2 regions of the Trinickia sp. EG282A genome follow, and region 2 is predicted to be linked to the other one. Evidence: predicted binding sites of a transcription regulator. Region 2 holds the regulator's gene; the other holds the start of a gene.

Region 1 (3,861 bases), on a different contig from region 2:
TTCTCGGCCGGCGCGATCGACTACGTGCTCAACTACGGACTGTCGACGAAAGGCTGGCTCGCGATCCCGATCGGCCTGGCGTACGGTGTCGTCTACTACGGGCTCTTCCGCTTCTTTATCCGCAAGTTCAACATGGCGACGCCGGGCCGAGAGCCGGCTACCGTGGACGCGCAAGTCGACTCGTATGCGTCGGGCGGCTTCGTCGCACCGACGGCCGGTGCAAGCGCACCGCGCGCGGCCCGTTATATCGCGGCGCTCGGCGGTTCCTCGAACCTGACGCTCGTCGATGCCTGCACCACACGTCTGCGCCTTTCTGTCGTCGACACCGAAAAGATTTCCGAGTCTCAGCTGAAGCAGATCGGCGTGCGCGGTGTGCTCAAGCGCGACGCGCACAACGTGCAGGTCGTGATCGGACCGGAAGCCGATCTCATCGCCGACGAAATCCGGGCCGCGCTCGGCAGCGATTCGGCCGCCGGTGCAGTGGCGGGGGCGCAAGCGACGGCGGCGGCAGCCGCTACGGCCTCCGGCGCGGGCGCAGCGGGTCCGCTCGATCCCGATCCGATGCGCTGGCTGGCCGTGTTCGGCGGTGCGACGAACGTCGTTTCGCTCGACGCGATCGCTCAAACGCGGCTGCGTGTCGTCGTGCGCGACGCATCCGCCGTCGACCGGCAGCGGCTAGGCTTGCTCGACGTCGCGTGGGTCTCGGGCGACACGTTCCATCTCGTTTGCGGGCCGGCGGCCCAACGCTACGCTTCGGTATTGTCGACGCGCCTGGCTGCGCCGGGCGGACCGGCGCCGCAGCCCGCCTAAAAAAATCCCGCCGCTTCGAAAGGCGGCGGGATGCGATCCGCAACACGATGCCGATCGATCGCGATCGGCATCCGCGCGATGGCTCGATTACTTGTAGGCGGTCAGCGCATTGCGCATCTTCTTCATCGCGCTTGCCTCGATCTGGCGAATGCGCTCGGCGGAGACGCCGAACTCGTCTGCGAGTTCGTGCAGCGTCGAGCCGCCGGACCCATCGTCCTCGACGTTGAGCCAGCGCGCTTCGATGATGCGGCGGCTGCGCGCGTCGAGCGAATCGAGCGCCTGCGCGATCCCGTCCGTCTGCAGTTTGTCGCGCTGACGCGCAGCCAAGACGGCCGTCGGCTCGCTGTGCGGATCCGTCAGGTAGGCGATCGGCGCATACGTTTCTTCGCCATCCTCGACCTGGCTCTCGAGCGCGACGTCGCCGCCGGAGAGGCGCGTTTCCATCTCGCTGACCTCTTCGCGCTTCACGTTCAACTCTTTGGCGAGGCCGTCGATCTCCTCGGGCGTGAACGCGTGCAGATCCTGCTTATGGCTGCGCAGGTTGAAGAAGAGCTTGCGCTGCGCCTTGGTCGTGGCCACCTTCACCATGCGCCAGTTGCGCAGGATGTACTCGTGGATTTCTGCCTTGATCCAATGGATCGCATACGACACCAGGCGTACGTTTTGCTCCGGGTCGAAGCGCTTCACGGCCTTCATGAGGCCGATGTTCCCTTCCTGGATCAGGTCCGCATGCGGAAGACCATAGCCGAGGTAGTTGCGCGCAATCGATACGACGAGACGCAAGTGCGAGAGCACGAGGCGGCGCGCCGCCTCGAGGTTGTTGTGCTCGCGGTACTCGTTGGCGTACTGGCGCTCTTCCGCTGCCGTCAGCATCGGAATCCGATTGACCGCCTGAATGTAGGCGTCGATGTTGCCAAGCTGGCCGGGCAGCATCGAAGAAGGCGCGAGCGTCAGAGCACCTGCCGAAGCGGCCGTGGCGGACGCCTGGGCGAGCGGGCTCGGAAGGGTCAGTGCATTGCTCACGTAGCAAACTCCTTGAAATCAGACTGCGGACTGCTCAGTCACGAATGCGACTCCTCGGGGATATTAGCACTCCAGGGAGCCGACTGCTAAGTATTGGAGTAGCTCATTCGGCCTAAGTTCCCTTGTAGCTATCAAATCTACTGTTTCAATAGTGATGATACTCTTCTCCTCGGGGCCCTGCAGCGCGCAAAAGGAACGCAAAAAGGGCGCAATCGCGTTGCGGCGCCGGCTGGCAACCGTCGTTTTGCGAGATGCTGTTTTGCGTGGCGCTGAATGATTGCGAGATCTCAAGTACCGTAATATTTCGCGGCGTGGCGATTCGTCCCCGTATCCTTTTTCCGGGGCCCCGCGACCTTCAACGGAGTCTTTCGGAGACTGACACATGCTCGACAACAAGAACCGGTACTCGCGCCCCCACGCACTGCTGGCCGGCGCGGCAGCGGTCCTCTTCCTTTGCTCGGCGGCAGCCCGGGCCGACTCGTTCGGCGTGCAGGTAGCCGGAGGGCTGGGGGAGCACAAAGTCGACAAAGTGGATCTCGGGTTGGTCTGGGACCCGGGCATCAGCTGGTGGTACATCGGCGGTTGGCATTTCGCGCTGATCGGCGAAGCACACGTCGCCTACTGGCACTCGGGCGAAGGCACTTCACGCAACGACGTCTATGAACTGGGCGTCAATCCGCTCGTGCGCTTCATCAAGGACTCGGGCGCCATCAGACCATACATCGAAGCGGGCGCGGGCGTGCGTGGGCTCACGCATCCCACCGTCAACGACGACTATCGACTCGGGACGGCCTTCCAGTTCACCGAGATCGTCGGCGTGGGCGCGCAGTTCGGCAGCCATCAGCAATACCAGGCCGGGCTGCGTTTTCAACATATCTCGAATGCCGGTATCAAAGAGCCGAATCCTGGTATAAATTTCAGCCAGCTATATTTGCAGTACAACTTCTGACGCGGATACCCATGCGGCGCCTCCAAAGGGGCTTCCTCCCGGAGCCCCGACAAGGATGCTCCCCGCGGGCGTCCATGCGCATGGGGGCTGAGCGATGGCGGCAAAGGTAATCGAGGCGATTCGCGTGCTGGAGCGCGACCGCTTTCGCGCGATGGTCGACGGCGACGTTCCGTTGTTGAACGAGTTGCTCTCGGATAATGCGAGCTTCGTGCATACGAACGGCAAGCGCGAGACGAAGCAGCAGTTCATCGATGCAATCTCGGCCGGCCATCGCCGCTATCGGCAGATCGAAGTTCAATCGCAGGAGGTCCTGCCAGTCGGCAGCGAGACCTGTGTCGTCACGGGGCGCGCGCTCTTCGAGATGGAGGCGAACAGCGGGGCGCTGCTCTATCCGATCGCCTATACGGCCATCCAGACTCAGGAAGGCGGCCAGTGGCGTCTTGTCGCATGGCACGCGACACGCTGCGCGCTCGAGTGAGACCGGCGGGCTCGCCTACGCTATCGTCCCTCCGGTCTTCGTCTTCCTCTTCCCTGCCGGCTCGCTTGCATGAGCTCGTCGCGCGTCAGCCTTATGCCGCTGCCTGTCGCTCGTCGCTATCCCAATCGAATCGATTCATGGCGCTGATGAGCGCGTCGGCCGCGGCCGTTGCCGCATCGGCGTGGATGCCCACGCCGTGGCGCAACGGCTCGCCCGCGACCCTGCAGCCGACAAACGCGGCCCAGCCGCCGCCGGCCCTCGGCGTCGCCTCGAACGAGCAAAGCTCGACCGCGCGCGGCGCAGCGCTCCCAAGCGCCCGCGCAAGCGCTTCGACGGTGGCTTGGACATCGTTCTCGCCTTGCGCGATCCGTGCCACCTCGCGCCGGTGCCAACGCACCGTCGCGTCCATGCGCGAGCAAGGCCCCTCTACAGCAACGTATTCATGCTTGAAGCGCTCGCAAACCGCTTCACCTGTCACCTCGGCTCCCGATTCGTCGGCGATCTTCTGCACCGCGTGACTGAACTCGATCTGCAGCCTGCGCGGAGGCGCGAAACCGAGTCCGCGTTCGATGAGATAGGTCGCGCCGCCCTTGCCGGACTG
Region 2 (3,861 bases):
AGCTGATTCAACATCGCGCCGATGCCTGGCGTTCCATAGCGCATCGCATAGTCGACGATGACCGGATACCCGTTCGAATGAAGCAGAGCCCGCAGCGCCTCCGTCTGCCTTTCGGTATAGACGCGCAGCGGCGAGCCCTCCGGCATCCAGATCGACGCATATTTCTTGGCAACCTTCGCCGCGCGCAACGGCGCGATCAGCCCGCGCAGCAGCGGCTGCCAGACGAGCGCCGGAATTTCGACGACGCGCGGATCGGTCAGAAATTCGACGAGATAGCGACGCACCGCGCGCGCCGTCGGCGCATCCGGCGTGCCGAGGTTCATCAGCAAGACGGCGACTCGGTGTGACGCGGCAGGCTGCGACGGCAGCTCGAGATCGAAACGCATGGGCAATCGACAGGGCCGGGTGAGAGACCGTATCCGTATGAGCCGGCCTCGGTTCAGGTCCACCGATTATAGCGAGGGCTGCGGCCATGGCGACTCGGCCATTTGGCCAATGGCGCGAAGGCCGTGTGCGAAGGATCATGCAAGGGGCGTCGGCGTTCGCGAACGGAGCGTGCGGCGAGCGTCCGCGGGCGCGCTTACTGTTGGCTCAAGGCCGTCGAAAGCAGCCGCGCGGTGATGTCGACGATTGGAATCACGCGGCTGTACGCCATGCGCGTCGGTCCAATCACACCTAGCGTGCCGACGATCTTGCCGTTGACTTCATAAGGCGCCGTCACCACGCTCATCTGTTCGATCGGCACCAGATTCGATTCACCGCCGATGAATATTTGTACGCCTTGGGCGTGGCTCGATACATCCAGCAATTGCAGGAGGCTCGTCTTTTGGTCGAATACATCGAAAAGCTTGCGCAGCCGCGCCATGTCGGACGACAGGTCCGCCACCTCGAGCAGGTTGCGCTCGCCGGAAATCAACACCGTCTCGCCCATCTCGCTTTCGTCGGTGCTGGCGGTCACCGCTGCCTGCATGAGCGCGGTCATGTCTCCGCGCAACTGGTCGATTTCCTCTCGCAGGCGCCGGCGAACTTCATCGAACGAAAGCCCGGCGAAGTGCGCATTGATGTAGTTCGATGCCTCGATGAGCTGCGACGGCGTGTAGTCGCGCTGCGTGGCCATGATGCGGTTCTGCACGTCCCCTTCGGGGGTGACGATGATGAGCAGGATGCGCTTGTCCGACAGGCGCATGAACTCGATCTGCTTGAAGATATGGCTGCGGCGCGGCGTCAGGATGACGCCCGCGAACTGCGAAAGGTTCGAAAGCACGCTCGCCGCGGCCGCGATGACTTTCTGCGGCTCCCCGGGCGTCAGCGTCCTTTCAACCACGCGTGTGACCGCCTCCTCGTCCGCAACCGGCTCGACGGTCAGCATCGTATCGACGAACAGACGATAGCCGCGCGGCGTCGGCACCCTGCCAGCGGAAGTATGAGGGCTCGCTACGAGCCCGAGCTCCTCGAGGTCCGACATCACGTTGCGTATCGTCGCCGGGCTCAGTTCGAGCCCCGAATAGCGCGACAGCGTGCGCGAGCCGACCGGCTGACCTTCCGCGATATATCGCTCGATCAGGGTTTTCAGCAGAGTCTGAGCGCGTGGTTCTAGCATGACGCAAGATTTTAGACGAACGCCGATGGCCCCATGTCCGCGCCCCCGCGGACATGCTGGCCGCCTCCCGCCCGGCGTGCCGCCGCGAGCGGCGCAGCGCCCGCAAGATTCGCGCCGGAGAGGCAGCCTGTCATCGGCACGACATCATTCTAGCGACAAATCAATGCGGAGGAATCTTCTCGGAACCCGCGCGCGTCGAGGCGAGGGTGATCGGGGCCCGTCCGAGCTCGCGAGGCGGTGCTTTTTCAACCCAGGGTCCGCTTACATACGAAACGCGTCCCGAGCAGCCGCTCCGGGCAACATGGCCAGCCTCCGTATGTAAACAGACCGTAGCTATGGTGTAATGCCGGCATGGAAATGGGTCACCAATTCAAGACGGTTGCGCTCGTCGGGCGCAGCAATACGCCCGGCATCGGCGAGCCGCTGATGGCGCTCGCCGGCTGCATCGCGAAACGCGGCTTCGAGGTCGTCTTCGAAGGCGATACCGCACGCGAGGTCGGCGCGACCGGCTATCCCGCGCTCACGCCCGCCGAAATCGGGGCGCGTGCCGATGTTGCGGTCGTTCTCGGCGGCGACGGCACCATGCTCGGCATCGGGCGTCAGCTCGCGCCCTACCGGACGCCGCTCATCGGCATCAACCAGGGGCGGCTCGGCTTCATCACGGACATACCGGTCGCGGAGATGCAGCAACGCGTGCCGCAGATGCTCGCGGGCAGTTACGAGCGCGAGGAGCGCACGCTGCTCGAGGCGCGCATCGTACGCGCCGACGAGCCGATCTATCACGCGCTGGCGTTCAACGACGTCGTCGTCAACCGCAGCGGCTTTTCGGGAATGGCCGAGCTGCGTGTGTTCGTCGACGGCCGGTTCATGTACGACCAACGCTCGGACGGCCTGATCGTCGCCACGCCGACGGGCTCGACGGCCTATGCGCTGTCCTCCCAGGGTCCGATCCTGCACCCGCAGCTGCAGGGCCTGGTGCTCGTGCCCATCGCGCCGCATGCGCTCTCGAACCGCCCGATCGTGCTGCCGGACGACTGCAAGCTGCGCATCCAGATCATCGGCGGGCGCGACGTCAACGCGAACTTCGACATGCAATCGTTCACGGCGCTCGAACTCAACGACACAATCGAAGTGCGCCGCTCGCGTCATACCGTGCCGTTCCTGCATCCGGTCGGCTACAGCTACTTCGCGACGCTGCGCAAGAAGCTCCACTGGAACGAGCATCCGTCGAGCGCCGCCGAAGAAGATGAAGACGACGATGCCTCGCTCTGACCGCATCGCCAGATCGATCTGCCCTGCTCCGTCCTTGGCGTCCGGCGCCCCTATGGCACCCACTTGCAAATATGCGATGCCGGTCCGAGGTAAGTTTTGATCCAACCCTAGCCGGCCGCGCATGGCCGCCCCACGAACTCGAAGTCAAAACGCTCCCATGCTCCGCCACCTTTCGATACGCGACTTCGTCATCGTCGCCGCGCTCGATCTCGAATTCGACCGCGGCTTCACGGTTTTTTCGGGCGAAACCGGCGCCGGCAAGTCGATCCTGATCGACGCGCTTGCGCTCGCACTCGGTGCGCGCGCCGATGTCGACGTCGTCCGCACGGGCGCGACCCGAGCCGACATCACGGCTGAATTCTCGGCGAGCGCCGAGGTGTCGCGCTGGCTCGACGAGCAGGCCTTGGCGGGCGGCGAGCCCGACGGCGCGGAGGCGACGACGGTCCTCTTGCGCCGCGTCGTGGACGCCAACGGCCGCTCGCGCGCGTTCATTAACGGCACGGCAGCCACGCTCGCGCAACTGCGCGAGGTCGGCGAGATGCTCGTCGATATCCACGGCCAGCACGCGCATCAGTTGCTGATGCGCCCGGAAGCGCAGCGCACGCTCTTCGATACCCACGCCGGTCTCACCGCGGCCGCCTCGAGCGTTGCACGAGCCCACCGGGCCTGGCGCGACGCCGCGCATGCGCTCGAACTCGCGAAGACGCGCGATCGTGAAATCCAGCTCGAGCGCGAACGGCTCGTCTGGCAGCTCGCCGAACTGGACAAGCTCGCACCGCAGCGCGGCGAATGGGAGGAAATCGGCGCGGAGCATCGCCGGCTCGCGCATTCAGCGAACTTGATCGAGGGTGTGCGCGGCGCCCTCGATGCGCTTTCCGAAGCGGATGATGCGATGCTCGGTCAGCTCGGATCGATCGTCTCGAAGCTGCGCGATCTGGCCGAGATCGACCCGGCGCTCAACGACGCGCTCGCGGCGCTCGAGCCGGCTG

What was found. The regulator HrcA, encoded in region 2, represses chaperone genes, less so after heat shock. The targets are predictions, from matches to a motif close to TTAGCACTCNNNNNNNNNGAGTGCTAA.
Region 1: the regulator HrcA is predicted to act here: its motif matches at 1,897-1,923, upstream of rpoH (RNA polymerase sigma factor RpoH).

Annotation. Positions count from the first base shown of each region.
Region 1 covers NZ_JBFRCC010000002.1:703,853-707,713, forward strand. The annotation lists gene nagE (N-acetylglucosamine-specific PTS transporter subunit IIBC) at 1-810, shown strand, start outside; gene rpoH (RNA polymerase sigma factor RpoH) at 898-1,833, opposite strand; gene AB4Y31_RS11110 (acyloxyacyl hydrolase) at 2,216-2,782, shown strand; gene AB4Y31_RS11115 (nuclear transport factor 2 family protein) at 2,877-3,260, shown strand; gene leuA (2-isopropylmalate synthase) at 3,352-3,861, opposite strand, start outside.
Region 2 covers NZ_JBFRCC010000001.1:230,892-234,752, reverse strand. The annotation lists gene hemH (ferrochelatase) at 1-386, opposite strand, end outside; gene hrcA (heat-inducible transcriptional repressor HrcA) at 581-1,600, opposite strand; gene AB4Y31_RS01095 (NAD kinase) at 1,952-2,872, shown strand; gene recN (DNA repair protein RecN) at 3,030-3,861, shown strand, end outside.